Regions from separate parts of the Amycolatopsis japonica genome, predicted to be linked through region 2. Evidence: riboswitches for the same ligand, from Rfam matches in the RefSeq annotation. Region 2 holds a riboswitch; each other region holds the start of a gene.
The links. A riboswitch is a leader RNA that binds a small molecule or an ion and turns the genes downstream of it on or off. The one in region 2 is predicted to bind cobalamin.
Positions count from the first base shown of each region.

Region 1: it holds a riboswitch for cobalamin, as region 2 does, so the genes downstream of both, AJAP_RS13200 (prenyltransferase/squalene oxidase repeat-containing protein) here and AJAP_RS12430 (ABC transporter substrate-binding protein) in region 2, are expected to answer to the same signal.
Region 3: it holds a riboswitch for cobalamin, as region 2 does, so the genes downstream of both, metE (5-methyltetrahydropteroyltriglutamate--homocysteine S-methyltransferase) here and AJAP_RS12430 (ABC transporter substrate-binding protein) in region 2, are expected to answer to the same signal.

Region 1 is NZ_CP008953.1:2,762,464-2,772,541, reverse strand. Features, by position in the region: gene AJAP_RS13205 (hypothetical protein) at 1-1,758, opposite strand, end outside; cobalamin riboswitch at 1,826-1,939, opposite strand; cobalamin riboswitch at 2,007-2,155, shown strand; gene AJAP_RS13200 (prenyltransferase/squalene oxidase repeat-containing protein) at 2,188-3,195, shown strand; gene AJAP_RS13195 (helix-turn-helix transcriptional regulator) at 3,319-5,685, opposite strand; gene AJAP_RS13190 (QsdR family transcriptional regulator) at 5,734-6,330, opposite strand; gene bdeA (bis(hydroxyethyl) terephthalate hydrolase) at 6,471-7,328, shown strand; gene AJAP_RS13180 (ABC transporter ATP-binding protein) at 7,388-8,158, shown strand; gene AJAP_RS13175 (ABC transporter ATP-binding protein) at 8,145-8,849, shown strand; gene AJAP_RS13170 (branched-chain amino acid ABC transporter permease) at 8,861-9,739, shown strand; gene AJAP_RS13165 (branched-chain amino acid ABC transporter permease) at 9,741-10,078, shown strand, end outside.
Region 2 is NZ_CP008953.1:2,613,649-2,623,726, forward strand. Features, by position in the region: gene AJAP_RS12410 (purine-cytosine permease family protein) at 1-282, shown strand, start outside; gene AJAP_RS12415 (ABC transporter ATP-binding protein) at 292-1,632, opposite strand; gene AJAP_RS12420 (ABC transporter permease) at 1,629-2,414, opposite strand; gene AJAP_RS12425 (ABC transporter permease) at 2,408-3,349, opposite strand; gene AJAP_RS12430 (ABC transporter substrate-binding protein) at 3,351-4,859, opposite strand; cobalamin riboswitch at 4,940-5,094, opposite strand; gene AJAP_RS12435 (class I SAM-dependent methyltransferase) at 5,144-5,860, shown strand; gene AJAP_RS12440 (cation:proton antiporter) at 6,080-7,822, shown strand; gene AJAP_RS12445 (GMC oxidoreductase) at 7,833-9,515, opposite strand; gene AJAP_RS12450 (NAD(P)/FAD-dependent oxidoreductase) at 9,512-10,078, opposite strand, start outside.
Region 3 is NZ_CP008953.1:5,259,346-5,269,423, forward strand. Features, by position in the region: gene AJAP_RS24190 (enoyl-CoA hydratase-related protein) at 1-96, shown strand, start outside; gene AJAP_RS24195 (acetoacetate decarboxylase family protein) at 81-701, shown strand; gene AJAP_RS24200 (ribonucleoside-diphosphate reductase subunit alpha) at 924-3,905, shown strand; gene AJAP_RS24205 (ribonucleotide-diphosphate reductase subunit beta) at 3,982-5,058, shown strand; cobalamin riboswitch at 5,141-5,363, shown strand; gene metE (5-methyltetrahydropteroyltriglutamate--homocysteine S-methyltransferase) at 5,463-7,736, shown strand; gene AJAP_RS24215 (cytochrome P450) at 7,875-9,320, shown strand; gene AJAP_RS24220 (putative bifunctional diguanylate cyclase/phosphodiesterase) at 9,555-10,078, shown strand, end outside.

The DNA of each region.
Region 1 (10,078 bases), 150 kb from region 2:
GAGGACCGCCCAAGCGTGCCGCTCGACCGTCCGATCGGCGTCGGCGAACGATCCGGTGTCGGTGAATTCCCCGTCGGTACCGCGCAGTTTCACCAGATCGGCACGCAACGGACCGGCGACGTCCGACTTCGCGAATTCGGCGACGAGCACGAGTTTCGCGAGCGGTTCGGCGTACGACGCCTGACCCTGTTCGTACGGCGCTCCGTGCGCGTAGGCCTGCACGGCTTCGGGCTTCAGCAGGAACCGCGAAGCGCGGGCGACCGCGTCCGGCTGCTGGTCCAACGCCCGCAAGGCCAGCACCACGTCGGCGGTGGCGTCGTAGTCGACGTAGGTCTTGCCGTCCTCGGTGACCTCGACGTGGTCGCCGCCGACGAGCCGGTTCGTCAGGTAGGCCCCGAGGCGGACGGCCGGGGTCGCGGTGACCGGAGCGGCGATCGCCGCGACCGTCGACACCCGGGCGCCGGTGGACGCCTTGGGCGTGATGGATTTCTTGGGCTCAGGAGCGGGCTTGTGCGGCTGCGTCACAGGAGCCGGGGTTTCCGGGACGCCGGTGGTCGGCGGCAGGACTTCGCCCTTCGCAAGCGGGTAGAAACCGACCTGCGACAACCCGAGCGAAGCCTGGGCACTCGCGCGGATCCAGGTGTCGAGGCCGCTGATGCCGGAGGAACGCGCCGCCTCGTAGGAAGCCGGGTCGTAGGCGATCGCGCCGAGTTCGCCCGCGAGCTTGTTCCCGGAGTCGGCCGCGGCGTTCGCCTGCGCGGATTTGAGGAACCGCACGCCCTTGTCCACCGCCGCGTTCGCGCCGCCTGCGTCGACGAGCGCTTGGACGATCAGGCCGGTGCTGTTGGTGTTCGGCGCCTCGGTGCCGACGCCGCCACCCCAGCCGCCGCCGGGCGTCTGGTTCGCCTTGAGCCAGGAGACGGTCTTGGCGATCGGGGCGTCGAGACCGGCCGCGCCCGCCTTCTTCGCGGCCAGCATCGCCGAGAGGGCGAGCCCGGTGGCGTCACCGTCGGTCGGGGAAAGACCGAGCGGTTTACCCTCGTCGCAGGTCGAGACCTTGCGGCCGTCCGGAGTGACGTGGTCGCCGGTCTCCTTCGTCGGGATGTAGGAGAAGAGGACGCGGAAGTAGCCCTCGGAACACTGCTGGGTCAGCAGCCTGTCGATGGCGATCCGGTCGTTCTCTCCCACCACGGCGAGCCCGATCACGCCGAGCGCCTGGCCGAACATGTTCGCGTTGTTGCTCACCGCGTCGGCGAGGGCGGGATCCTTGGAGTAGTCGCTGACCCGGCCCTTGTCGGGGCCCTTGCGCATGATGGCCGCATGGGTCTCTGCGACCAGGTCGTAGCCGTCGAAGGCCCGCGGATTCCGGCCGGACACCTGGGCGGCGACCATCGTCTTCGCCACGGCGCCGCCGACGATGATCTTGTCGTATCCCGCGCCGGGGGCGAGCCCGTCCCAGGTGAAGTAGTCGGTGGCGTGACCCTGGTCGTCGAGGAACTTCACGATCGGCTCGGCCCGCGCGCCTTCGCCCGCGGCGTACATCGCGAAGAGCGCGTCGAGCATCAGGCCGTGGTCGGGCAGTGAGCCGCCGCTGGGGTTGTCGAATGTGCCGTCCGGCTTCAGCTTCGTCGCGAGCCAGCGGGAATTCACCTTCGCCGCACCGGGATCGTTCGCCGCCGTCGCCGTCCCGCTGAGCGGTGCGGCGATCATGGTGACGATGACGGCGAACGCCGACGCGGCCAGGTACCCGCGGCGCATGACTCCTCCTTGCGGCATGGCGGAGGACAGCGCGGGACGCCGCAGTCACCCCTGTTTATCGCGACAGTGGTTCGTACGTCCGCCCGTTCGGTATCCCGGCTCGCCCTGCGAAGGGCCCACGGTTGCGCGACAGCGCCGGATTTCGACCGGCTTCCCCGTCACGGGCGGCGGTGTTCTGTTGTCGAGCCAGCCGAGGTTAACACCTGTTCACCTCCGGTAGGTACCACCGGCCAGTCGGTCGTGAGGATCACATGGGCACCCGGCGGTATCCCGCACCCGACCGGGGTGAGAGTCTTCAGGCGCGGTCGTGGGGGAAGTCCGGTGAGAGTCCGGCGCTGTCCCGCAACGGTGTGCCTTCCAGGCGAGCCCGGTCACCCACATCGCACGGTGTCACCGACTCCTGTCGTGGAAATGCGGGAAAGGGTTCTCATGAGACGTTTGGTTTTCGCTGTCGCCCTGCTGTGCGGCATCGGGCTGGTCGCCGCTCCGGCGGCGGCCGCGGCCACCCACGACAAGGCGGACGCCGCCGCCGGCTGGCTCGCCAGGCAGATGACCGACGGCGAACGGTTCGAGGCCGACTTCGGCGGCCAGAAGTTCCCCGATCAGGGCCTGACGATCGACGCGATCTTCGCGTTCGCCGCGGCCGGCGTGTCGGACACGAACGCGGGCAAGGCGATCGCCTGGCTCGCGAAGCCGGAGGTCACCACCGGCTACGTCGGGGGCGGCACCGAGGCCTATGCGGGCGCGCACGCCAAACTGATGCTCGCCGCGCAGATCCGGGGCAAGGACCTGGCGTCGTTCGGCGGCGTCGACTTGAAGGCGGGCCTGCTTTCGCTGCTCACGCCGTCCGGCCGGTTCTCCGACCGATCCGAGTACGGCGACTACTCCAACGCCCTCTCGCAGTCGCTCGCCCTCCTGGCGCTGGACCGCACCCCGGGCGGCGCCCCGGCGTCGGCCGTGACGTTCCTCGCGGGCACCCAGTGCGCGGACGGCGGTTTCCCGCAGAACTTCGGCGAAGCGACGTGCACGAGCGACGTCGACGCGACCGCGACGGTCGTCCAGGCCTTGCGCGCCGTCGGTGACCCGGTGAACGCCCGCGAGGGCACGTCGTGGCTGGTCACGAAGCAGCACGCGAACGGCGGCTTCGGCGTCGGCGCGAACGCGCCCAACGCCAACAGCACCGGCCTCGCCGCGGAAGCGCTGGCCGGTCATCGTCCCGCCGCCGCGGTCAAGGCGCGGGAATTCCTGCGGTCGCTGCAGACCGGCTGCGCCGGCGCCGAGGCCGACCGCGGCGCGATCGCCTACGACGCCACCGGTCCGAACCCGACGACCGCCCCGCGCGCGACCGCGCAGGCGATCCTCGGTCTGGCCAGGGTTCCGCTGAGCGACCTGCACGGCGGTGGCCGTCCGCAAGCCCCGGTCCTCGCCTGCCCGTGAGGTGAGACCGTTCCCGTAGTTCGCGTGATTGAAGACCGAACTCGCGTGATTGAAGGCGGAACTCACGTGTTACGCCTCCAATCACGCGAGTCACGCCTCTGAGCACGTGAGTCACGGGCAGCGTCACTCGCCGGTGGCGACGCGGCGCGCGAGTTCCACGCGGGACCGCACCCCCAGTGCGGTGAAGATGTTCCGCAGGTGGTGGTCCACCGTCCGGTGGCTGATCACCAGCCGCCGCGCGATCTCCTTGTTCGTCTCCCCCGCCGCCACCAGCCGGGTGATGGCGTCCTGCTGCGGCGTGAGGCCGGCGAGCGATCGGTGCGGAGCGTCGACGGTCTCGCCCGCCGCCCGCAGCCCGGCTCGGGCCCGTTCGGCGAACCGGGTCGCGCCGACGTTTTCGAAGCCGCGCAAGGCATCGCGGAACTGGTCGCGGGCGTCACGGGTCCGGCGATGCCGCCGCAACAAGGTGGCGTATGCGAACCTGGTCCTGGCGAGTTCCACCGCGCCGCCCGCCCGCCGGTGCGCCTCGATGGCCGACTGGAAATGTCGTTCCGCCACACCGGGATCCGACGCCATCAGCGCGTGACAACGGTGGCTCAACGCGAGCCAGCAGGGTTCCGCCCCGGCCAGCGTCCAGCGGTCGAACACCTCCAGCGCGGCACGGGCGCGTTCGGGACGTCCGGCACAGACAGCCGCCTCGACGAGTTGCGGTGTGGCCAGCACGCGGATCACCGGCTGGTCGCCGGAGACGCCCGAAGCGAGATCTTCAAGTCTGCTCAGCGCGTCGTCGGGCCGGTCCTCGGCCAGGTCCAGGCAGGCGTACGCCCACGCGGCGACGGCGGCGGGCCTGCCGAGCCCACGTTCGGCGATGCCCTCGGCCGCCTCGTCCAGCTCCGGCGCACGGTCGCCGAGGAGCGCGGCGGCCAGCCCCAGCAACGTCAGGTGTTCCATCCGCAGGTTGTGGGGCGCGCGCAGGCCGTCGCGGGACGCCGCCCGCGCACACGGGATCCGGTCGAGCGCGATGGCCGAAAGCGCAAGATAGATCAGCGCCCACGGCAGTTCGGCGTGGCGTTTGCCGAGCCGCGCGCGGCTCACCGCGGCCGCCGCGTACTCATGTGCCTGTTCCGCGTGCCCGCGGGCGAAGGCCGCTTCGGCGGCCCAGACGGCTCCGGCGACGTCGGTGTCGGCCATCCCCTTGGCGACGGCTTCCTCCAGCGGGACGACGGCGGCGTCGTGCCGACCGGCGTAAACCGACGTCAAACCCTGGAAATGCGCGAAGGCCAGCCCTTCTCCGGCCGGGACCGTCCGCGCCAAAGCCCGGTAGCCACCGAGGTCGCCGCCGAGCCTCCGCGCCTCGCCCGCCAGCAGCAGCGCGGCGGCCGGATCGGGCAGCAGCCGCGCCGCCGTGCCGAGTTCGTGGGTGGCGACGGCGGGATCGCCGTCGCGCAGCTCGATCTCCCCGTGCAGCAACGCGACCGCGCCCGGTTCGGCGTCGGCTCTGGACAGCAGCAGCCGCGCCCACCCCGGTCTGCCCGCCTGCCAGGCCGCGTCCGCCGCCGCCAGCAGCCGGGCCGCCCGCAATCCCGGATCGGCGGTCAGCGCGGCGGCGCGTTCGAGATGCCGTGCCGCCGCCGCGTGATCCATCGCGGGTGCCGCGGCGAGCGCGTCCGCGAGTGGCTCGGACGGCGTGGCAGTCGCCATCGCGCGATGCCAGAGCGCGTCCGGCCCCTCCTCGACCGAGGCCAGCCGCGCGTGCGCCGCCCGCCGGTCGGCCGGTGAAGCCGCCGCGTACCAAGTCGCCTTCCGCGCGGAAAAGTCCATACAGGTGCCGAGAAAACGCAGACGCTCGTCGAGCGGCATCGCGTCGAGCTCGGCCGTGTACCGAGGCAGCCGGTCACGCAGGATCGGCGAAACCGGCTCCCGTCCGGCCGCCTGCGCGGACGTAAGCGACGCCGCCAGTGCGACCAGATCGGCGGGGTTCCCGTCGCCCAGTTCGACCAGCTGCGGGCGTACCCCGGCGGGCACACCGTGGTCGCGCAGCACTTGATCGGCGGCGGATTCGCTCAACGGTGGCAGCTCGACGGAGTCGAACTCGTCCGATCCGGATCGCGACGCGAGCACCATCCCGACCGGCGCGCCCGCCAACCGCCGGGCGGCGAAACCCAGTGCCGCCAAGGATTCCTGGTCGATCCAGTGCGCGTCGTCGACCCAGCAGATCGTCGGAGCCGAGACGGCGCCGAGCCGGTCTCGCGCTTCCGCGCCGCTGGAGACCGACGCGCCGAACATCCGCTGCAGGGCACCGTACGGCAGCGTGCTTTCCGCCCGCAGGCCCCGCACCCCGACGAGCCGGACGCCGAGGGTGGCGCGCAGCTCGGCGAGCAGGGCCGACTTGCCCAGCCCCTCCGTGCCGCGGATCAGCACGGCGCGCCCGGCGGCCGAGCGCAGCCCGCAGAAGAGGTCGTCCCTGCCCCGCAACGGGTACACAGGCATCCGCGCCTCCTCGAGATCCCTCTCGATGAAACACCAGGCGCAAGTGTTTCACAAGGTCTTGCTCGGCACCCGTCCTTCCACCAGCGCTCCGAGCAGCGTGGACGCCGCGTCGAGATCGGGGGTCCGGGAGGCGAGGACGTCCGAATACAGGAACGCCTCCCCCAGCCGCACGATGGCGTAGCAGAGGCTGTCCAGCCCGACGCTGGGCTCGAAGCCGCCTGCGTCGACGTCGCGGCGCAGGAGCTCGACATGCGCTGCGATCACCCTCGGCTGGACACGGCCGTCCGGGTCGGTGAGCAGCCTGATCGCCAGCACCGGCTCGTCGTCGAGGAAGCGGCGGAACCCCGCGCTCGCCGCCAGCACCGACCGGTATTCCCGCATGATCGCGAGACAGCGCAGTTCGCCGGCCGCGTTGCGCACCACGTCGCCCTCTTCGCGCTCCCAGGTGCGCGCGGCGGCCGTCAGGGTGCGCTCGGACAGGTAGTAGAGGGCATCACCGAGCAGGTCTTCCCGGTTTCCGACGCGACGGAACAGGGTGCTGCGCGAGATGCCCAGATCCTGGGCGAAGGCGGAGGTGTCGACGCGGACACCGCGATCGATCCACCGGGCCGCCGCGCGGACTATGTCCTCGGCTGAGGGATTCACGATCGCCGATCGTACGGGCGCCCGGCCCGGCGGGGGCGACCGCGGACCAAGACCGGCGATTTCACCGATGCAGGCGCCTCCGTCCGTTTGTCAGAGTCCATCACCACGGACTGTGTTCAACGGCGAACGGAGACGGCACCATGCGTAGTACGACCCGGATCCTTTGTGGACTGGCCACCGTCGCGGCACTCACTGTCGCCCCCACGGCCTACGCCGCCGAGAACCCCTACGAACGAGGACCGGACCCGACCGAAAGCAGCATCGAAGCCTCGCGCGGCTCCTTCGCGGTGTCGCAGACCTCCGTGTCGAGCCTGGCCGTGACCGGCTTCGGCGGCGGAACCATCTACTACCCCACCAGCACCGCGCAGGGCACGTTCGGCGCGGTCGCCATCTCGCCGGGATTCACCGCGACACAGTCGAGTATCGCGTGGATCGGCCCGCGGCTGGCGTCGCAAGGCTTCGTCGTGTTCACGATCGACACCAACACCATCTACGACCAGCCCGACAGCCGCGGTGACCAGCTGCTGGCCGCACTCGACTACCTGACCCAGCGCAGCACGGTCCGCTCCCGCATCGACACCTCCCGGCTCGCCGTGGCCGGGCATTCGATGGGCGGTGGCGGTTCACTCGAAGCGGCACAGGACCGGCCGTCGCTGCAGGCGGCGGTGCCGCTCGCGCCGTGGAACACGCAGAAGTCGTGGTCCTCGCTGAAGGTGCCGACGTTCATCATCGGCGGCGAATCCGACACGGTCGCGCCGGTGGCCTCGCACTCGATCCCGTTCTACACCAGCATTCCCGCATCGGCGGAGAAGGCGTACATGGAGCTGGACAACGCCAGTCACTTCTTCCCGAACACGGCGAACACGACCATGGCCAAGTACACGATCTCGTGGCTGAAGCGGTTCGTGGACAACGACACCCGCTACGAGCAGTTCCTCTGCCCCGCCCCGGACGACCGCGCGATCAGCGACTACCGGGACACGTGTCCGCACGCCTGAGTGTCCTCGGCCCCGGCGCACCCGCGCCGGGGCCCCCTTCCGCCGTTGGGAGTTCTTGCGTGACCCTGTCGACCTTCGAGATGTCCGGCGTATCGGTGACCTTCGGTGGTCTCGTCGCGTTGTCGGACGTCTCCCTGACCGTCGCGCCGGGCCGGGTGCTCGGGGCGATCGGCCCGAACGGGGCCGGCAAGACCACGCTGTTCAACGTCGCCTGCGGTTTCGTCCGGCCGGACACCGGCGGGCTGACCTGGCGCGGCACGGAACTGCGGCGGCTGCGCCCGCATCACCTCGCCGGCCTCGGTATCGCGCGTGGCCTGCAGGAACTCGGCTTGTTCGACCGGATGACCGTGCTGGAGAACGTCCTCGTGGGCGCGGGCAGGCACGCGAAATCCGGCTTCTGGTCTTCGCTGCTGGGGCTGACGAAGGACGAGAAGGCCCTGACCGAGCGGGCGATGACGCAGCTGGAGGACTTCGGCATCGCCGACGTCGCCCAGCGCTACCCCACCAGTCTTCCTTACCCGGTAAGGAAAAGGGTCGCTTTGGCGCGAGCGCTGGTCAGCGAACCCGACCTGCTGCTGCTCGACGAACCGGCGGGCGGTCTGTCGTCGGCGGAGATCGACGAGATCGGCACGCTGGTCCGCGGTCTCACCGAACGCATGTCGGTGATGCTCGTCGAGCACCATATGGATCTGGTGATGGGGGTCTGCGACGAGATCGTGGTGCTGGACTTCGGCAGGGTCATCGCCCGCGGCACCCCGGACGAGATCCGCGCCGATCCGGCGGTCCAGGCGGCCTACCTCGGCGAGGAGGTGGCCGGTGCTGACCGTTGAGCGACTCTCGGCGAGCTACGGCCCGGTGCGCGCACTCGATTCCGTGAGCCTTTCGGCCGCCGAAGGCGAGATCACCGCGGTGCTCGGCGCGAACGGGGCGGGCAAGACCACGTTGCTGCGCACCATCTCCGGCCTCGTCCGCCCCTCTGACGGCCACGTCCGTCTCGGCGGCAGAGACTTGAGCCGAGTGTCCACAGAGGACCTTCCCGCGCTGGGGCTCGCGCATGTTCCCGAAGGCCGCGGCGTACTGGCCGAACTGACCGTCGAGGAGAACCTGCGGCTCGGCGCGCTCGGGGCCCGCGGCCGGGTGACGACGGCCGACCTGCGCCGGATCTACGACCTCTTCCCCGTGCTCGCCGACCGCAAGAACGGCCTCGCGCACGTCCTTTCCGGCGGCGAGCGGCAGATGCTGGTCATCGGCCGCGCGCTGCTCTCCCGGCCCAAGGTGCTGCTGCTCGACGAACCGTCCTTGGGGCTCGCACCCAGGATCGTGGCGCGGATCTTCGGGCTGCTGCGCGGTCTCGTCCACGACGAAGGCCTGGCCGTCGTGCTGGTCGAGCAGAACGCGCGCAGCGCGCTGTCCATCGCCGATCACGGCGTCGTGCTCAACCTCGGGCGGGTCGTCGTCCGGCGGGACGCGGCCGCGCTCGTCGCGGACGACGCGCTCCGGCACGCCTACCTCGGATTCTGAAAGGGAGCTTCGTGCAGCAACTGCTCACCACCGCGCTCACCGGCCTGACGCTGGGCGTGGTCTACGCCGCGTTCGCGCTGGCGCTCGTGCTGATCTGGCGGGCGACGCGGATCGTGAACTTCGCGCAGGCGCCGATGGCGATGATCACCACCTACGTCGCGCTCGTCCTGATCGACGCGGGCTGGTCGTACTGGGCGGGTTTCGCCGTCGCCCTGCTTTCGGGCCTGGTACTCGGCGCGCTCGTGGAACGGTTCGTGATCCGGTTCGTTTCGGGGAAACCCGAGGTCAACGCCGTCATCCTGACCCTGGGGCTGTTCATCGTGCTGCAGGCGCTGGCGGCGCTGGTGTTCGGTTCGCGGTACCGGTCGTTCCCGGCACCGTTCGGGCTCACCGGTTTCCAGGTCGGCGGCACGACGATCGCGCTGACCGGGTTCGGCGTGTTCACCATCGCCGCCGTCGGCGTGGTGCTGATCGGGCTCGTGGTGCTGTTCCGCGGTACCGATCTGGGCCTGCGGATGCGGGCCGCGGCCTTCGACCGCGAGGTGGCCCGCCTGCTCGGCGTGCGGGTCGGGCGGATGCTCACGCTCGGCTGGGCGCTGGCCGCGCTCGCCGGTTCGCTGTCGGGTCTGCTGATCGCCGGTGGCGGCCTCGTCCATCCGTCCTATATGGACGGTGTGGTGGTGTACGGCTTCGTCGCCGCGGTGCTCGGCGGGCTGGACAGCCCGGTCGGCGCGGTCGTCGGCGGCGTCGTCCTCGGCCTGTCGCTGAGCCTGGTGAGCGGCTACGTCGGCGCGGAACTGGTGCCCCTCGCCGCACTCGCGCTGCTCATGGCGGTGCTGCTCCTGAAACCCGGCGGCCTGTTCACGAGCGTTCGCGAACGGAGGGTCTGACGTGCTGCGCCGTCATCTGCTGAGTGCGCTCGCCGCGTTGGTCGTCGTCGTGCTCGTGCTGGAGAACTCCGGGCCGTACCTCACCGCGCAGTTCACGACGATGGCGTATCTCGCGATCGCGGCGGGCGGGCTGACCGTCCTTACCGGACTCAACGGGCAGCTCTCGTTGGGACACGGCGCGCTGATGGCCGTCGGCGCCTACTCGACGGCGCTCCTGCTGAAATCGGATGCCTTGCCACTTCTGGTGATCCTGCTCCTGGCGATGGTGATCACCCTCGCGGTCGGGGCGCTCGTGGGGGTCGCCGCCGCCAGGCTGCACGGACCGTATCTCGCCGGGGC
Region 2 (10,078 bases):
CCGTACTCCCCGTTGGTCGCGGTGGTGGTCGCGATCGTGCTGACCCCGTTGATGGCGGTGCTCACCCGAGGACGTTTCTACCTGCGCCGCACCGATGACGGCATCATCGAGCCGCTACTGGACGAAGACGGCAATCCGAGCGGCACCCACTACGACTGCGAGGTCTGCGGAGAGGCCTATGAGCGCCCCGACATGACGGCGTCCGCGACCGGCGGGACGATCTGCTCGTTGTGCCTGAGCACGGACCGCGAAGGACGTCACATCCTTCCCGCCCAGCCGTGATCGAAGGGCTCAAGCGAGACGTCCACCGGCCATGGTGAACGTGCCGTCGACGAACGGCGCGGCCGCGGTGTCGTGGCTGATCACGAGCAGCGCGATGCCGTGCCGGAGCGCCGTCGCGGTCACGAAATCCCAGAGCCGGTCGCGGTTGGCCGCGTCGAGGGCGGACGTCGGCTCGTCGCAGACGAGGACCCTGGGGCGGGCAAGGAGCGCGCGGGCCACGGCACAGCGCTGGAGCTGGCCGCCGGAGAGCAGACCGGGGCGGCGATCGGCCGGGTCGACACCGAGGGCGTCCAAGATCTCCGTCGCTTCGAGCCGGGCTTCTTCGCGACCGAGACCGCGAAGGAAGCGGGCGGTGTCGGCGACCTGGTCGAGCACCCCGCGGAACTCGTCGAAGGACGCGCGGCTGTCCTGGTGGACATATTGGACGGCCCGCAGCTGCGCGCGATCGCGACGACGGGCGAGGCGGGGGAGCCGCACGCCGTCGACTTCGATCGTGCCCGCGGTCGGCGGGGTCAACCCGGCGAGCGCACGGCCGAGTGTCGTCTTGCCCGCTCCCGAGACGCCGGTGAGCATGGTGCGGCTGCCCGCCGCCAGCTCCAGATCGACGTCTTCGATGAGCGGCGTCCGCCCGGCGCGCACCGTGAGACCGCGAACGACGAGCACCGGCGACGTCGGCGACGGGGGCGCGGGCTCGTCGAGGCGCGCGTGTTCGGGGACGCCCTCGCACGGCAGGAGACGGTGGTCGCGGAGTTCGGCGACGTCGCCGTCCAGGGCACGTGCCAACGTGAGGTCGTGGGTCAGGACCAGCAACGCCGTGCCGGCGCGGGAAAGCTCCGCGAGCCTGGCGGTGAGCACGGCCTTGTTCGCCTCGTCGAGACCACTGGTCGGCTCGTCGAGGACGAGCACGCGAGGCCGGGTCACGAGGGTGGTGGCCAGCGCCATGCGTTGCTGCTGCCCGCCGGACAGCTGATGCGGGAACCTGCGCCACAGCTCCGGCTCCAGTCCCGCCTCCGCCAGGGCGGTGCGGGCCGCCGCCAGCCGTGCGGCGCGGCCACGGTGGTGAAGCCCGGCGAGTTCGGCCAGCACCGGTCCGCAGCGGCGGACCGGGTCCAGCACCGCCGACGGTTGCTGCGGCAGATGGCCGACGGCCCCGGCCGTCCGGACCGAACCGGACAGCGTGATCCCGGGGCGTGCCCGTCCGGTCGCGGCGAGGCCCAGGGTGGTCTTCCCCGCGCCGGACGCGCCGAGCACGACGAGGACGCGGCCCGGTTCGAGGGTCAGTGAGACGTCGTCGAGCAGGACGGTTTCCTCGGTGCGGGCGGACAGGCCGGTGATCTCCAGGACGCTCACGCGATCACCCGCCGGGCGGCGAGCAGCCGATCGGTGACGAGGTTCGTGCCGACGCACAGCGCCATCAGCAGTGCGGCGGGTACGAGGACCACGGCGGGCGCGGTGTAGAGGGCCTCGCTGTTGCGTTCGATGACCACGGCCCAGTCCGGGGAGTCGGCGGGTAGGCCGAGGCCGAGGAAGTTCGCCGACGCCAGCAGGTAGAGCACCACGCCGAGCCTGGTGCCGGCGTCGGTCGCGACCGGGCCGGTGACGTGCCGGGCGACGTATCCGAGCTGGATGCGCCACCAAGGTTTTCCTTGCAGGGTCAGGGCTTCCACGGCAGTACGGCAGCCGGGCGCCAGTGCGGCCGCCCGCACCACGCGGGTGATCGCCGGTACCTGAAGGACGGCCACGGCCGGGATGAGCACACCGGGCCCGCGGTGCCCGGTCGCGGCGAGCACCATGAGCACCAGCAGCGACGGGAAGGCCAGCACGACGTCGAGGGAGCGCATCACGGTTTCGTCGGCCCGCCGTCCGTGCCCCGCGGCGAAGAGACCGAGCGGCAGCGCGGCCAGATAGGCGAGCAGGAGCGCGGCGACCGTCATCCCGATCACGGGAAGCCCGCCCGTGAGGATCACCGTGAGCGCGTCGCGGCCGAGGACGTCGGTGCCCAGCGGATGCGCGGCGTCCGGCGCCTGCCAGGGCGCGCCGACCGAAACCACGGGGCCCGCGAGCACCGGCCCGGCCACCGCGAGCACGAGCGGTATCGCGAGCAGCGACCAGCCGAGTGCCCGGCTCACCACGTGACCAGCTCCCGGCGCGGGGTCAGCCGGTGGGCGACCAGATCGGCGGCGAGGTTCCCGAGCACGACCACGCCGGCGAACACCAGCACGTAACCCTGCACCTGCGGGATGTCCCGGTTCTGCACGGCTTCGACGAAACCCGTGCCGAGCCCGGTGATCGCGAACAGGGACTCGACGATCACCGTGCCGGTCAGCAGGCCTTCGACGGCGCGGGCGAGCTGTTGCACGGCGGGAGCGGCCGCGGCGGGTAGGAGATGCCGCAGCACGACGGTGCGTTCGGGCAGCCCGAGCAGGCGCAGATGTTCGGCCACCGGACCCCGGGTCTGCTCGGCGATCCCGATCCGCAGCTGCCGGGCGACGTCGCACAGCTGCCGGGCGACGAGCACGATCACCGGCAGCACCAGGACTTCGGGCCGCGCGGCCGGATCCGTTCCGGCCGCGGTGGCCGGAAGCAGTCCGGTGTGGACGGCGAATCCCGCGACCAGCAGCAGCCCGAGGACGAACTCGGGGATCGAATGCAGGAACAGCGTGACCGCGGTGAGCACCCGGTCGATCCGCGATCCTTCGCGCAGCCCGCAGACCACCCCGACGACCAGCGCGAGCGGAACGAGCACGAGCAGCGTCACCCCGGCGAGCGCCGCGGTGACGGCGAAACGGCGGACGATCTCGTCGGCCACCGGGGCGCCGGTCACGAGCGACCGGCCGAGATCGCCGGTGACCAGCCCCGAAAGCCAGTTCCCGAACCGGTCGAGCAGCGGTTGGTCGAGCCCGAGCTGGTGGCGGACGGTCGCCACCTGCTCGTCGGTGGCCTGTTCGCCGAGCACGACCGAGGCCGCGTCGCCCGGCAGCAACGCGGTCACGGCGAACGTCGCGACCAGCACGAACATCGCCTGCACCACCGCGAAACCCAGCCGTCGTACGGCGTGACCCCGCACGTCAGGACAGCCGGGCGCGGTCGAACCGAGCCCAATCGAAGGTGTTCGGCGGCGCGGTCACCACCCCGGAAACCCGTTTCGACACGGCGATGGTCCAGGTGCTGAACCCCCAGGCGAGCAGACCGCCGGTTTCGTGGACGATCCGTTGCGCGTCGCCGAACAGCGCCAGCCTGGCGCGTTCGTCCGCGGTGGCCGTGGCGCGATCCAGGAGCGCGTCGAACTCCGGCGAGCCGAAGCCGTTCACGTTGTTCGAGCCGCGCGTGCGGAAGCGCTGGTTGAGGAACGTCGGGACGGGCAGGGTGGCCGTGCGGGTGAGCGCGGCGACGCCCTTGGTCTTGACCTCGCTGAAATAGGTGCTCGATGCGCGGGTGTTCGGGGTGGCGGCGAGACCGATCTCCTTGAGCTGCTGGGAAATCAGCGTGGCCGCGGTGGCGAAACCCGGGTCGACGTCGCTGGTCTCGACGGCGAAGGCCAGCCCTTCCGCGCCCGCCTCGCGGACGAGCGACCGGGCCAGGTCCACATCGCGGCGGCGTTGGGGGATGTCCGCGGCATACCCGCGAAGTCCCTTGCCGAACAGGTCGTTGCCGATCTCCCCGCGCCCGGCCAGCGCGACGCGATTCAGGGCCTCTCTGTCCACTCCGGACAGTACGGCGCGCACCAGTCTCTGGTCGGAGAACGGGGGTTGCGTCAGGCGCAGCATCATGCCCTGCATCGTCGTGCCCTTGGCTTCGAGCAGCGAAACGCGTCCGTCGCCCGCCAGCCGTGCCGCGGTTCCGGCCGCGAGGTCGTGTGCGTAGTCGACCTGCCCGGACAGCAACGCGTTGACGCGCGCGGTTTCTTCGTTGACCGGCACGAATTCCAGCTCGTCGATACTCGGCGCGCCGTCCCAATGCGACTCGTTCTTGCGGAACACCGCCGCGCCGCCGGGGGTGAACGAGACGAAACGGAACGGCCCCGAGCCGACCGGCGCGGTGAAGTCCGTCGTCCCGGCGGGCACGATCTCCGCGCCGGGAGCGCCCCAGCCCGACGGGAATTCGAAGTCGGGCGCGGTCAGCGTCAGCTCGATTTCGTTGGGGGACACCGCTTTGCTGCGGGCGAAGTCCACCTTCGCGAAGTATTGCCGCGACGAGGAAGCCAGCGCGGGATCGGCGATCCGCCGGAAGCTGTAGAGCACGTCGTCCGCGGTGACCGGACGACCGTCGTGGAAGGCCGCCTGCCGCAGCCGGATCCGCCAGCGCGTGCCGGCGGCGTCGCTTTCCCAGGACTCGGCCAGCCGCGGCCGCAAGGAGGTGTCGGCGTTGTAGGCGACCAGCGTGTCGAAGAGCGCCTTGGCCCGCGCCTGGTCGACGAAGAGCGAAACCTGGGACGGGTCGAGGGTTTCCTTCGACCCGCCCGCGGCGAACGCCACTCGCAACCGGCCCGTGTCCGCGGGCGCGGTCCCGCAGGCGGCCAACGGCGTGAGCGCGGCCAGCGCGAGCAGTCTCCGACGGGTGAGCGGATGACGCGTCATAGGGACCTCCGGGACGTCGAGCACTGTCCCGGGCGCGCGACCGCACGTGAACGGGACCCCGCTCCGCACTCCACGACAGTTGGGGTTGGCGGTGTCCGGCGGGCAGTCCGGCTCACGGCTCGGCGGCCGATCACGGTTGCGGGTCAGCGCCGGATTCACACCGGCTTCCCCCGACGGGCACCTTCTTACGTTGTGGCGCACACGGTAACCCATGACCGGCGTGTGCTACACAGGATCAAGATCACGAAGGGGAGGCCGGTGGACGAAAGCTCGCGGCGGACTGGGTGCGCCGGTGGGACGTGCAGCAGGAACGCTATGTCGCCGACCGTGAAGAACGTTTCACCGTGGTGATCGACGTCGTCGAACACGTCTGCCGCGACGTCGCCGAGCCGCTGGTGCTGGACCTAGGCTGCGGCCCCGGCTCGCTGACCACCAGGCTCGCCCGGCGGTTACCGCACGCACGGATCGTCGGCCTCGACGACGACCCGTTCCTGCTCGCCCTCGCCCGCGCGACCCGGCCGGAGCGGAGCGACATCGAGTACGTCCGGGCCGATCTCGCCGAGAGCGGCTGGCTGAAGTGGCGGCCTGTCGACGCCGCCGTCTCGACGACCGCGTTGCACTGGCTGCGCCCCGAGCGGCTCGCCGAGGTCTACCGTGACCTCGCCGTCGCGCTGAGGGCGGGCGGAGCGCTTGTGAACGGTGACCACCTTTACGACGAGCAACCGGCCATCCGCGAGCTCGCCGAAGTCGTCAAGGAGCGCAGGGCGGCCCGTGCCGGGGTCCATGCCAACGAGGACTGGAAGACCTGGTGGGCGGCGGTGGCCGCGGATCCCGCACTGCGGGAGCGCTTCACGGCCGAAGAGTTGCGCGGCATCTCGACCGGCTACGGCAACCGGCTCAGCCCGCAGGAGCACACCCGGCTGCTTCGAGCGGCGGGGTTCGCGGAGGTGGCCCCGGTGTGGCAGTCCGGCGACGACTACGTCCTGGCGGCGCTGCGCTGACCGGCTCCGGATGTTGTGAAAGTGGCTTTCGCAACACCTGCTCGGACTCTGCCACCCATGAGGACCGCAGGCCGGGGCGAAGGGGACTTTCCGCTCGTGCGATGAGGGGAAGGTCCCCTTCACCCTGTCGGTCGCCACCGCACTGACCGGCTCCGACTTGCGGGTCCGCCGGCCTCGTGTCCAATGGACACGGCAAGCCACTGACCGGCGAGAGGACACGTGAACCCGGTGAACCTGACCCTCGTCGTCGTCCTCGGTGTCGTCAGCATCGTCCTGGTGGCCGCGTTCTCCGAACGGCTCAACGTGGCCGCTCCGCTGAGCCTCGTGGTGGCCGGTATCGGCCTGAGCTTCCTTCCCGGCGTCCCGCATCCCGAGGTCGAACCCGAGCTGATCCTCGCCGGCGTGCTCCCGCCGCTGCTGTATTCGGCGGCGGTGAACATGCCGGTGGTCGATTTCCGGCGGAACATCCGGCCGATCACCGGTCTCGCGGTGCTGCTCGTGGTGGGGACGACCCTGGGCGCGGGCTGGCTGTTCCACGAGCTGATCCCGGACATCGGCTGGCCCGCCGCGTTCGCGCTCGGCGCGGTCATCAGCCCCACCGACGCCGTCGCCGCGACCTCCGTGGGACGGCGGCTCGGCCTCCCGCCCCGGCTGCTGACCGTGCTCGAAGGCGAAGGACTCGTCAACGACGCCTCCGCGCTCGTCCTGCTGCGGTCGGCCGTCGCCGCGGTCGCCGGGTCGGTGTCCGTCTGGGGCATCGTGGGGGAGTTCGTCTTCGCGGTCGTCGTGGCGGTCGGGATCGGGCTGCTCGTCGGGATCGTCAACGTCCGGGTGCGCGCGTTGCTGGGCAACGCCGTGCTCAACACCGCGATCTCCTTCGTGGTCCCCTTCATCGCGTTCCTGCCCGCCGAAGAGGCCGGAGCCTCCGGCGTGCTCGCGGTCGTCGTCGCCGGCCTCGTGACCGGTCACCTCGCCCCGCGGCATCTGCGCGCGACGGATCGGCTCGCCGAGGCCGTCAACTGGCGCACCGCGGCCTTCCTGCTGGAAAGCGCGATGTTCCTGCTCATGGGACTCAGCGTCAAAACCCTCATCGACGAGGTGCACGACGACGGTTCGAGCGTGTGGCGCGCGCTCGGCATCGGGCTGGCCGCGTCGGCGCTCGTCATCGTCGCGCGCATCGTCTTCGTCGGGCCCTTGGTCGGTGGCCTGTACCGCGAGCAGCGGAAGGCCGCTCGGTTCAAGCCCCGGCTGGAAACGACGCAGGCGGTGCTGCGGGGCGACGAGTCGAATCCCGCCGTCACCGAACGGCTGGACAAGGCGTCACCGAGGCGGGTGGCGCATTTCCGGAAACGGCTCGACCGGGCCGCCGCCGACGTCGAGTTCCGGCTCACCGAGACCTTGGGCTGGCGCGGTGGCGTGGTGCTCGGCTGGGCGGGAATGCGCGGCGCGATCACCCTCGCGGCGGCGCAGACCCTTCCGCAGGACACGCCGGACCGCGCCCTGCTGGTCCTGATCGCCTACGTCGTGGCGACCACGACGCTGCTGGTCCAGGGAATGACGCTGCCCGCGGTGATCCGCGCGGCGCGGGTGCCGTCGGAGGACCCGGGCCGGTTGCGGCGCGAGTACGTCCGGCTCACGACCGAACTGGCCGACGCGGCGACGTCCCTTTTGGACGATCCCGGCCTGGAGGATCCCGGCAACGGGCCCTTCGGTGACCGGGTCGTGGACCGGGTGCGCTCGGACGTACGCGTCCCGCCCGCGTCACCGGGCGACCGCCCGGCCCCGGAACAGATCGAGCAGTACCTGCGGCTGCGCCTACGGGTCCTGACCGAACAGTCCGAACGTCTCCAGCACGCCCGGTCGAGCGGCGCATACAGCTCCGAGGCGCTGAGCCGGGCCCAGACCGCCCTCGACGTCGAGATGGCCAGGCTCGAACAGCTGGCGGACCGGCCGATCTCCTGACCGGATCACGTCACCGCAGGGCGGCGGGAGCACCGGCCGGGACCGCGGGATTCCGCGGCGGCACCGGATCGATCCGCCGGTAGGCCTCGCCCAACGGCGGCCGGGGGTCGGCGTCGCCGCGATTGGGCCAGTACGCCATGGCCCGTTCCGCCTGCGCGGTGATGGTGAGGGAAGGGTTGACGCCGAGGTTCGCCGAGATGGTGGATCCGTCGACGATGTGCAGGCCGTCGTAGCCGTGCACCCGGTGGTACGGGTCGATCACGCCACGGCCCGGATCGTCGGAGATGGCGCAGCCGCCGATGAAATGCGCGGTCATCGGGATGTTGAGGATCTCGCCGGTCGTCCCGCCCGCGATGCCGTCGATCTTCTCGGCGACGCGGCGCGCGGCGTCGTTGCCCGCCGGGATCCAGGTCGGGTTCGGTTCGCCGTGTCCCGGCCCCGAAACCAGTTTGTGGCGGCCGGTGCGGGTGCGACGGCCGGATACGGTGATGGAGTTGTCGAGCGTCTGCATCACCAGCAGGATGATCGTGCGCTCGGACCAGCGCCGCGGCGAGAACCACGTGACGTTGCGGGGATCCCGCACCAGCGTGCCCAGCCAGGTGAGCCAGCGCGGGACGCGTTTCCCGCCGTCGGTGAGCGCGGTCTGCAGCAACGACATGGCGTTGCTGCCCTTGCCGTAGCGGCACGGCTCGACGTGGGTGTGCGCGTCGGGGTGGATCGACGAGGTGATCGCGACGCCCCGGGTGAAGTCGGCGTCCTTCCGCTTCGTTTTGGCACCGAGGATGGATTCCGAGTTCGTCCGTGTGAGCCTGCCGAGGCTCGCGGACAGCCGCGGCAGCGCACCCGTGGCGCGGGCACGGTGCAGCAGCTTCTGGGTGTTGTACGTGCCCGCGCTGAAGACGACCTCGCGGGCGGTGAACGTCCGCACGTTCTTGCGGCGGCGAGGCGAGGAGCCGGTCCGCACGGTACGGACGACGTAGCCGCCCTCCGGGGCGGGGCGGACGTCGAGCACCGTGGTCATCGGCACGACTTCGGCGCCCAGCCGTTCGGCGAGGTACAGGTAATTGCGGTCGAGCGTGTTCTTGGCGCCGACCCGGCAGCCGGTCATGCAGGAGCCGCATTCGGTGCAGGTCCGGCGCTCCGGCCCGGCCCCGCCGAAGTAGGGATCCGGCACGACACTGCCCGCCGGAGTCCTTTCGTCACCGAAGAAGACGCCGACGGGCGTCAGCCGGAACGACGAGCCGACGCCCATGTCGGTGGCGACCTCGCGCAGTACTTCGTCGGCGGCCGTCACGGTCGGGTTCCGCGTGACACCCAGCATGCGACGAGCCTGGTCGTAATGCGGTTTCAGTTCGGTCCGCCAGTCGGTGATGTGGGCCCACTGAGGATCCTCGAAGAACGGCGCGGGCGGCTCGTACAGGGTGTTGGCGTAGTTGAGGGAACCGCCGCCGACCCCGGCGCCGCCGAGGATCACGACGTCGCGCAGGAGGTGGATGCGCTGGATCCCGTAGCAGCCCAGCCGGGGCGCCCACAGGAAATTGCGCACGTCCCAGGACGTCTTGGGCAGCGTCTCCTCGGTGCGGCGCGGGCCGGCTTCCAGCACCGTGACGCGATATCCCTTCTCCGCCAGGCGAAGGGCGCTCACCGAGCCGCCGAATCCGGAACCGATGACGAGCACGTCCACGGGGCTCATCGCGCGACCGCCTTGGCGAGGTCGGCGGCGTCCCGCCACGACGAGCGGCGTGTGATGTGCGCCCGGTACTTCATGATCCGGCCGGGCTGGTTCACCGCGAGCGCGCCGACGAGCCGATCGCCCGAGCGGTAGAGCGCCAGCCAGCTCTCGTCTTCGGGATCGCCGAACAGGTCGACGTCGTCGGCCGCGACGCCGACCATCTGGATCCGCTTGCCGTACCAGTCGGACCAGAAGTACGGAACGGCCGAAAACGGCGTCGCTTTACCGGGGGCGACGGCGTTACGGGCGGCCGCCTCCGCCTGCGCCGAAGCGGACGTCCAGTTCTCCAGCCGCATCGTGGTCTCGAACAGCGGGTTGTGCCAGCGTGCGACATCGCCCGCGGCGTAGATCCCCGGGGCGGCACACAGCGTCCGGTCGCACAGCACGCCGTCTCCCAGCGGTACGCCGGAGCCCTCGAGCCAGCCGACCGAGGGGCGGGCGCCGATACCGGCGATCACCAGGTCCGCGTCGAGCACACCGCCGTCGGACAACGCCACCTTGCTGCCCGCGCCGTCCGGGGTGAT
Region 3 (10,078 bases), 2.6 Mb from region 2:
GAAGGCGTCGTGTCCTTCCTGCAGAAACGACCACCGGAGTTCTCCATGCGCGTCGACACCGACCAGCCCGCCTACCTGCCATGGCTGAACAAGTGACCGCGTATCCCCCGGAGCCCTGGAACCTGGCCGGTCAGGCATATCTGTCGATCTGGCGTGTCCCGGTGAGCGAACTGCCCGCACTGCCCGGCGGCGTCGAGCCGATCGTGGTCGGCGGCCGCGCCCAGGTGTTCACCGCCTGGATCGACTACCAGGAACCCGGGCAGCTCCAGTATCACGAGCTGCTGGCGACGGTCGCGGTCCGCGGCGAGCGCCTCTCCAGCTCCATCACCGACATCTGGGTCGACAGCGAGGTCTCGCTCGCCGGTGGGCGGGCACTGTGGGGCATCCCCAAGGATCTCGCCGCGCTCGACTTCGCCCACGGACGGACCTTCACCGCCTCGGCGGCCACCCAGGAAGACTGGATCGCGACGGCGGCCTTCACTCCCCGCCCGAGCCTCCCGGTACGGATGCCCGCGGCCTTCGACGTCGTCCAAATGCTGGACGGCCGTCTCAAAAGGAGCCCCGTCCGGGCGAAGGCGAGGCCTTGTCCGGCGGCCGCGGACTGGCGGATCAACGAGTCCGGGCCGTTCGGCTTCCTGGCCGGTCAGCGGCCCGTCCTGAACGCCTGCCTGCGCGATTTCAAGATCGTCTTCGGCGGTTGACCAGCCGCTCAGCGTGATCGTCTAACCCGCCAGGGTGAGCCGACGACACGCCACCCATTGGGGCACGTGCAGCCTCCGACCCCTACATGTAGTCTCTGGGAACCGGCACCGCCCAGCGACGGGGAGACCGCTCGGGAGCGGTGGTCGGACAGCTTTGTGAACGTGCAGCGCACGGCCTTGTGAGGCCTTGTGGTGCTTCAACGCGCCCTTTTGGAGACATGCATGTCAGTGGAAACCGGTCAGCGGCCGCCCTCGTCCTCGGACACCACGCCCGCGACCGTGCGAGTCATCCGGCGGGACGGCAGCGTGTCCCCCTTCGACGCGAACAAGATCTCGGTCGCCGTGACCAAGGCCTTCCTCGCCGTCGAGGGCGGTGACGCGGCCGCTTCGTCGCGGATCCACCACCTGGTCAAGGAACTGACCGAGCAGATCGAGACCACCCTGCTCCGCCACGCCGGTCCCGAGACCGCGCTGCACATCGAGCAGATCCAGGACATCGTCGAGCTCGCGCTCATGCGCGGCGAGCACCACAAGGTCGCCCGCGCGTACGTCCTGTACCGCGAGGAGCGCGCGAAGGCCCGCGAGGCCGAGAAGCCCGCGTCGTCCGACGTCGCCATCAGCGTCAAGGCGGCCGACGGTTCGCTCCGCCCGCTCGACTGGGCCCGCGTCTCGCACGTCGTCGGCGAGGCCGTCGCCGGCCTCGAGGACGTCTCGGCGGAGCCGGTGCTGGCCGAGGCCAAGCGCAACCTCTACGACGGCATCAGCGCCGACGAGCTCGCCCTCGCGCAGATCATGGCCGCGCGCGTGCTCGTCGAGCAGGAGCCGAACTACTCCTACGTCAGCGCCCGGCTACTCGCGGACAAGCTCCGCGGCGAAGCGCTCAGCTACCTCGCGGGCGTGCCGCAGCAGGCCAGCCAGGACGAGATGACCACCCGGTACCCGCAGTACTTCCGGGACTACCTCAAGCGCGCCATCGAGCTTGAGCTCGTCAACGCCGAGCTGCAGACCTTCGATCTGGACAAGATCACCGCGGCCATCCACGCCGAGCGCGACCTCGACTTCGGCTTCCTCGGCCTGCAGACCCTGTACGACCGGTACTTCCAGCACCACGACGGGGTCCGCTTCGAGCTGCCGCAGGCGTTCTTCATGCGCGTCGCGATGGGCCTGGCGATCCGCGAGGACGACCGTGAGGCTCGTGCCATCGAGTTCTACGAGCTGCTCTCGACGTTCCACTTCATGGCGTCCACCCCGACGCTGTTCAACTCGGGCACCACGCGTCCGCAGCTGTCGTCCTGCTTCCTGACCACGGTCGACGACGACCTGGACTCGATCTTCCAGGCGTACAAGAACAACGCGCTGCTGGCGAAGTACTCGGGCGGTCTCGGCAACGACTGGACCCCGGTCCGCGGCCTCGGCGCGCACATCAAGGGCACCAACGGCCAGTCGCAGGGTGTCGTGCCGTTCCTCAAGATCGCCAACGACACCGCGGTCGCGGTGAACCAGGGCGGCAAGCGCAAGGGCGCGGCCTGCGCGTACCTCGAGACCTGGCACGTGGACATCGAGGAATTCCTCGACCTGCGCAAGAACACCGGTGACGACCGTCGTCGTACGCACGACATGAACACCGCGAACTGGGTGCCGGACGAGTTCCTGCGCCGCGTCGAGGCCGACGCGCAGTGGACGCTGTTCTCGCCGAACGAGACCCCGGACCTGCACGACCTCTACGGCAACGCGTTCGCCGAGCGCTACCGCGAGTACGAGGCCGCCGCCGAACGCGGTGAGCTGAAGGTGTTCCGCAAGGTCCGCGCGGTCGACCTGTGGCGCCGCATGCTGACCATGCTGTTCGAGACCGGCCACCCGTGGATCACCTTCAAGGACCCGTGCAACCTGCGTTCGCCGCAGCAGCACGTGGGTGTCGTGCACTCGTCCAACCTGTGCACCGAGATCACCCTGAACACCACCACCGACGAGGTCGCGGTCTGCAACCTCGGCTCGGTGAACCTGCTCAAGCACGTCACCCCCGAGGGCCTGGACACCCAGCGCCTCGAGAAGACCGTGCGCACCGCGGTCCGCATGCTCGACAACGTGATCGACATCAACTTCTACACGATCCCGGAGGCGCGCCGCTCCAACCTGCGTCACCGCCCGATCGGCCTCGGCCTGATGGGCTTCCAGGACGCGCTGTTCGAGATCGGTGTCCCGCTGTCCTCGAACGAGGCCGTGCAGTTCGCGGACACGAGCATGGAGCACATCAGCTACTACGCGATCTCGGCGTCGACCGACCTCGCGGAGGAGCGCGGCCAGTACCAGACGTTCGAGGGTTCCTTGTGGAGCAAGGGAATCCTGCCGATCGACTCGATGCAGCTGCTCATCGACGCGCGACAGGGCGACGCGCTCGACGTCGACACCTCGTCCACTTTGGACTGGGCGCCGCTGCGTGAGCGGGTCAAGACCGTCGGCATGCGCAACTCCAACGTGATGGCGATCGCGCCGACCGCGACGATCTCCAACATCTGCGGCGTCGGGCAGTCGATCGAGCCGCTGTTCCAGAACCTGTTCGTCAAGTCGAACATGTCCGGCGACTTCACCGTGGTGAACCCGCACCTGGTCCGCTCGCTCAAGGAGCGCGGGCTGTGGGACGAGGTCATGGTTTCGGACCTGAAGTACTTCGACGGCAGCCTCGGCCAGATCGACCGCGTGCCGGACGACCTGAAGGCGCTGTACGCGACCGCGTTCGAGATCGAGTCCAAGTGGCTGGTGGACGCCGGTTCGCGGCGCCAGAAGTGGATCGACCAGGCCCAGTCGCTGAACCTGTACATCGCGGCGCCCAGCGGCCGCAAGCTCGACGAGCTGTACCGCTACGCCTGGCACAAGGGCCTCAAGACCACGTACTACCTGCGGGCCCGGTCCGCGACGCACGTGGAGAAGAGCACCCTGCGCGGCACCGACGGCAAGCTGAACGCGGTCTCGGCCACCCCGGCCCCCGCCGCACCCGCTTCGCCGAAGCCCGCCGCCGCCCCGGCTCCCGCCGCTTCGCCCGCGCCGTCGGCTTCCGCCGCGGTTCCGGCCGTGCCGGTGACCGCTCCTGCCCCGGCCGCCAAGCCGGAGCCGAAGGAGATGCCGAAGGTCTCGGACGTCGACTTCGTCGCCACCGAAGGCGCCGCCTGCCGGATCGACGACCCCGACTGCGAAGCCTGCCAGTAAGACATCGTCGTGAGTGGCGATTCGGGTTCTGACCCGAATCGCCACTCACGGCCCCCGACTCGTGAAGTGAGCTTTCATGACCACCTTTGACGCCTCCGCCGACGCCACGGGCCTCGGTGAGATCGAAGTCGGCGCCGCCCGCATCAACGTCGACGACAAGCGGATGATCAACGCCCGCGCCGACGTCAACCAGCTGCTGCCGATGAAGTACACCTGGGCGTGGGAGAAGTACCTCGCCGGCTGCAACAACCACTGGATGCCGACCGAGGTCGCCATGCAGGCCGACATCGCGCTGTGGAAGTCGCCCGACGGCCTCACTGAGGACGAGCGCACCATGCTCAAGCGCAACCTCGGCTTCTTCGCCACCGCGGAATCGCTGGTGGCCAACAACATCGTGCTCGCGGTGTACCGGCAGATCACCAACCCCGAATGCCGCCAGTACCTGCTGCGCCAGGCGTTCGAGGAGGCCGTGCACACGCACACCTTCCAGTACATCTGCGAAAGCCTCGGCCTGGTCGAGGGCGAGCTGTTCAACATGTACCGCGAGGTCCCGTCCATTTCGGACAAGGACGCGTGGGCGCTGAAGTACACGCAGAACCTGGAGAACCCGGACTTCGAGACCGGCACCCCGGAAGCCGACCAGAACTTCCTGCGTGACCTCGTCGCGTTCTACGTGATCTTCGAGGGCATGTGGTTCTACACCGGTTTCGCGCAGATCCTCTCGCTCGGCCGCCGGAACAAGATGATCGGTATCGCCGAGCAGTACCAGTACATCCTGCGCGACGAGTCGATCCACCTGAACTTCGGCATCGACTGCATCAACCAGATCAAGATCGAGAACCCGCACCTGTGGACCGAGGAGTTCCAGGCGGAGATCCGGACGATGCTGACCGAGGCGTGCGAACTCGAGGTCGCCTACGCCCGCGACACCATGCCGCGCGGCATGCTCGGGCTCTCGGCCGAGCTGATCGAGCAGTACATGCACTTCATCACCGACCGGCGGGCGCAGCAGATCGGCCTCGCGCCGATCTTCGGCGAGACCGAGAACCCGTTCCCGTGGATGTCGGAGGCGATGGACCTCAAGAAGGAGAAGAACTTCTTCGAGACCCGCGTCATCGAGTACCAGTCCGGTGGCGCCCTCGACTGGGACTGATCGCCCGTCCGTAGTACATGAAGGCCCCCTTCCTTGCGCCTAGGTACAGGAAGGGGGCCTTCATGTACTTCTCCTTCGCGGTACGCTCCGGAGTGCTACTGGTTCGCCCGGCCTCCCAGGCCGGTCGAGGTAACAGGGAACCCGGTGCGAATCCGGGACTGCCCCGCAGCGGTATGTGGGAACGAAAGCCGTCACCGTGCGAGACACGGTAAAGCACTGGGACATGGCGCCCCGGGAAGCGACGGCCGGTAGGAGCGAGCGAGTCGCCCACGAGTCCGAAGACCTGCCCGTGGTACGCGCGCCGACGGCGTGCGTGAGTCCGGGCCTCGTGGGATGGGCACGACCGAACGGCGGTCACTCCTGCGCGCTCCGGGCTCCGACGACAAGCTCGCGAGGAGAGAGCTGTGACCGAAATCGGCACGACAGTGCTGGGCTACCCCCGGATCGGACCGGACCGGGAACTCAAGCGTTCACTCGAACGCTACTGGGCGGGCAGGATCGGCGAGGCCGAACTGCTCGGCACCGGCCGCGCACTGCGCACCCGCGCCTGGCGGGAACTCAAGGACGCGGGACTGGATTCCGTCCCCTCCAACACGTTCTCCCATTACGACCAGGTACTCGACACCACCGAGCTGTTCGGAGCGCTGCCGGAGCGCTTCACCACGCTCGGCCTCTCGCCGCTCGACACCTACTTCGCCGCCGCGCGCGGGGTGCAGGACGCGCCGGCGATGGAGATGACGAAGTGGTTCGACACGAACTACCACTACATCGTCCCCGAACTCGGTCCGGAAACGACGTTCTCGCTCACCGGCACCAAACCGCTGGACGAGTACCGCGAAGCCCGCGCGATCGGCGTCGAGACCCGGCCGGTGCTGGTGGGCCCGGTGACGTTCCTGCTGCTCGCGAAGCCGGCCGGGACGGCTCCGGAGGGCTTCCGTCCGCTGGAGCTGCTCGACAACCTTCTCGACGGCTACGTCGAACTACTGCGCCGTCTGCACGACGAAGGCGTCGAGTGGGTCCAGTTCGACGAGCCCGCCTTCGCCGCGGATCGCAGCGAACGGGAACTCAACGCGCTCATCCGCGCCTACCACCGGCTCGCGAAGGAGACCGCGCGGCCGAAGATCCTGGTCGCCGGGTACTTCGGCGGGCTCGGACGCGGACTCGGCGTGCTCGCCCGCTCCCCGATCGACGCGATCGCCGTCGATCTCGTGTCCGATGAGTCCTTTGTGGACGCCGTCGCCGCCGAACCCGCCTTGCGGGACAAAGAGGTTCTGGCCGGTGTCGTGGACGGGCGCAACGTCTGGCGCACGGATCCGACCCGCGCGCTCAGCCGGGCGGCGACGTTGCTGGGCACTGCGAAGTCGGTCAGCGTGTCGACGTCCTGCTCGCTGCTTCACGTGCCCTACGACGTCGAACGGGAGGACGGGCTTCACCCGCGGCTGAAGGGCTGGCTCGCTTTCGCCAGGCAGAAGGTCGACGAGGTCGTTCTGCTCGGCCGCGCGTTGAAAGAAGAGGAAGTCGACCTCTCCGCCGCCCGCGCCGCGGCCACGGATCGCGCGACGGCGGCCGATCTGGCCGACAGCGGGGTCCGCGCCCGGCTGGAGGCGCTGCGGCCGGAGGACACCGTCCGCTCCCCCTATGCCCGGCGGGCGGCGGCTCAGCAGGCCGCGTTGAACCTGCCGCCGTTGCCGAGCACGACGATCGGCTCGTTCCCGCAGACCACCGACGTCCGCAAGGCGCGGGCCGCGCACAAGGCGGGTTCGCTGGACGACGCGGGCTACGAAGCCGCGATGAAGGCGGAGATCGAGCGTGTCGTCCGGCTGCAGGAGAACCTCGGCCTCGACGTGCTGGTGCACGGTGAGCCCGAGCGCAACGACATGGTGCAGTACTTCGCCGAGCGGCTGGCCGGGTTCGCGGCCACCGACTTCGGCTGGGTGCAGTCCTACGGTTCGCGCTGCGTCCGGCCGCCGATCCTGTACGGCGACGTCTCGCGTCCGGAGCCGATGACCGTCGAGTGGGCGCGCTACGCCCAAGGCCTGACCGGCAAACCCGTCAAGGGCATGCTGACCGGACCGGTGACGATCCTGGCGTGGTCGTTCGTCCGCGACGATCAGCCGCTGGGCGAGACCGCCCGTCAGGTGGCGCTGGCCATCCGCGACGAGGTGCACGACCTGCAGGAGGCGGGCATCCGCGTCATCCAGGTGGACGAGCCGGCGTTGCGGGAGCTGCTCCCGCTGCGCGCGGCGGCGCACGAGGCGTACTTCGCGTGGGCGGTTTCGTCGTTCCGGCTGGCGACTTCCGGGATCGACGACGCCACGCAGATCCACACGCATATGTGCTATTCGGAGTTCGGTGAGGTGGTCAAGGCGATCGACGCGCTCGACGCCGACGTCACCAGCATCGAGGCCGCGCGGTCGAAGATGGAGGTCGTCACCGATCTCGGCGCGGCGGGCTTCGGCCGCGGCGTCGGGCCGGGTGTCTACGACATCCACTCGCCGCGCGTCCCGGGCGTCGAGGAGGTCAGCGGCCTGCTGCGGACCGCCGTCGGCGCCGTGCCCGCCGAGCGGATCTGGGTCAACCCGGACTGCGGCCTGAAGACCCGCGGCTACGCCGAGGTCGAACCGGCCCTGCGGAACCTGGTCGCGGCGGCCCACACGGTCCGCTCCGAACTGGCCTGATCGGTCCGTGAAGGCCTCCTTGAGGGACCCTGGGTCCCTCAAGGAGGCCTTCACGGAACTTCCATCGAGGTATTGTCAAGGCGTCAATAAGGGTGCGATGGTGGAGCGGTAACCGGTCTCAGCGGGGAGATGGTCACCATGGCGAACGCCGTCGAAAAGGTCACCGGGGCGCTGCGCGAGCGGGTTCCGCCGCTCACCTCGATCCCCCTGCCGCGTTCGGTCGACCAGCGCTGGCTCGGCGCGACCTGGCCGGTCCGCGAACTCGCGCCCGCCCCGCCTGGTCTCAAACCCGTCCTCGGCGACGAGGGCCCGCCGGTCATCGGGCACGCGCTGGACTTCATGCGTTTCGGCATCGAGTTCGGCCTCAAACGCTACGAGACCTACGGACCGGTGTCGTGGATGGGCGCGTTCGGGCGCCGCATCGTCGCGCTCACCGGGCCGGAGGCCACCCAGATCGCGTTGGTGAACAAGGACAAGGCCTTCTCCCAGGAAGGCTGGAAGTTCTTCATCGAGCAGTTCTTCGACCGCGGCCTGATGCTGCTCGACTTCGGCGAGCACCATCTGCACCGCCGGATCATGCAGGCGGCCTTCACCCGGCAGCGGCTCACCGGTTACGTCGACCAGATGGGCCCGGCCCTGCGCGACGGCATCGCCGCGTGGGCCGACCGGCCGAACCCGCGGATCTACTGGTCCCTCAAGCAACTCACGCTCGACGTCGCGACACGTGTGTTCATGGGCATGAGTTCCGGCGACGACGCGGCCGCGATCAACCGCGCGTTCGTGAATTCCGTGCGCGCGGGCACGGCCATCGTGCGGTTCCCCGTTCCCGGCGGCCGCTGGGCGGCGGGATTGCACGGCCGCAAGGTCCTCGAACGCTACTTTTCGGCGAACCTGCCCGCGAAACGGGCGAGCGACGGCGACGACCTCTTCACCGCGTTGTGCCACGCCACCACCGAGGACGGCGACCGCTTCACCGACGCCGACGTCGTCAACCACATGATCTTCCTGATGATGGCCGCGCACGACACATCGACGATCACCAGCGCCGCCGCCGTCTACCACCTCGCCAAGCACCCGGAGTGGCAGGAACGCGCGCGCCGGGAGTCGCTCGCGCTCGGCGACGACGTACCCGACATCGAAGCGCTGGAGACCCTGACGACGCTGGACCTGGTGATCAAGGAAGCCCTGCGCCTGGTGGCCCCGGTTCCTTCCCTGACCAGGAAAACCGTTAAGGACACCGAGGTTCTCGGGCATTTCATTCCCGAAGGGACACTCGTCGGGGTTTCCCCGACCGTCAACCATTTCTCGCCGGAGCACTGGACGGATCCGATGCGGTTCGACCCGGACCGCTTCGGCGAGGATCGCCGCGAGGACAAGTCGCATCGCTACGCGTGGATGCCGTTCGGCGGCGGGGCGCACAAATGCATCGGCCTGCATTTCGGGACGTTCGAGGTGAAGGCGCTGCTGCACGAGATGCTGCGGGCGTATCGATGGTCGGTCCCGGAGGGCTACACCGCGCGCTGGGATTACGTGTCGCTGCCCGTGCCGGCGGACGGCCTGCCGGTCCACCTGACGCCTCGGTGAATCCATGCCCACGATCGAGCACTCTTGGTAACTTCCGGTCACCACTCGTGTAGCAGCGATCACCCTTTCAGCCGGTAGACACCCCGGATCGCGCATGGTGCCGTGGCACTACACCCGGTCGGCTCATACCTAGTGTGGGTCCGTGGGCTCGGACACCCGGTCTGAGCTGGCCATCAACCGCGCATGAAGAGGTGAAGTGTGCCCGAACCTGGTTCCGCGCCAGGGTTGGTGGACGTGGCCCGGAGATGGGCCGAGACGCTCGCTGACACTAAAGGAGTATCGCTTCCCAAGGAGCAACTCGAACGGTTCCTGCTCGGCGTCGCCGAGGACGCCGTCCGTGCCGAGCCCGAGCATCAGCCGGCTCTGCAGCGCTTCTCCAAGCTCTACTCCGCCTCTCCCATCGGGATCGCCCTCGCCGACGCCAACGGCACCATCGTGGAGGCGAACGCCGCGCTCGGCCGTCTGCTCGGCTGTCGTCCCTCCTCACTGCGCGGCCGGGAGATCCCCGACCTCGGCTCCGCCGAACACGACGTCGCCCGCCTGCGGAACGCGCTCGCGCAGCTCATGACGCACGGCCGGCCGACCCAGCAGGAACGCCTGCTGCTGACCCACAGCGAGGAAGGCCCGCTCTGGGGCGACGTGACCCTGACCGATCTCCCCGGTGACCGGCCCGGTACGACCTATCCCGTGCTGATGGTCGCCGACGCCAACGAGATCCACCTGCTGCAGGAACAACTGCGGCACCAGAACGTGCACGA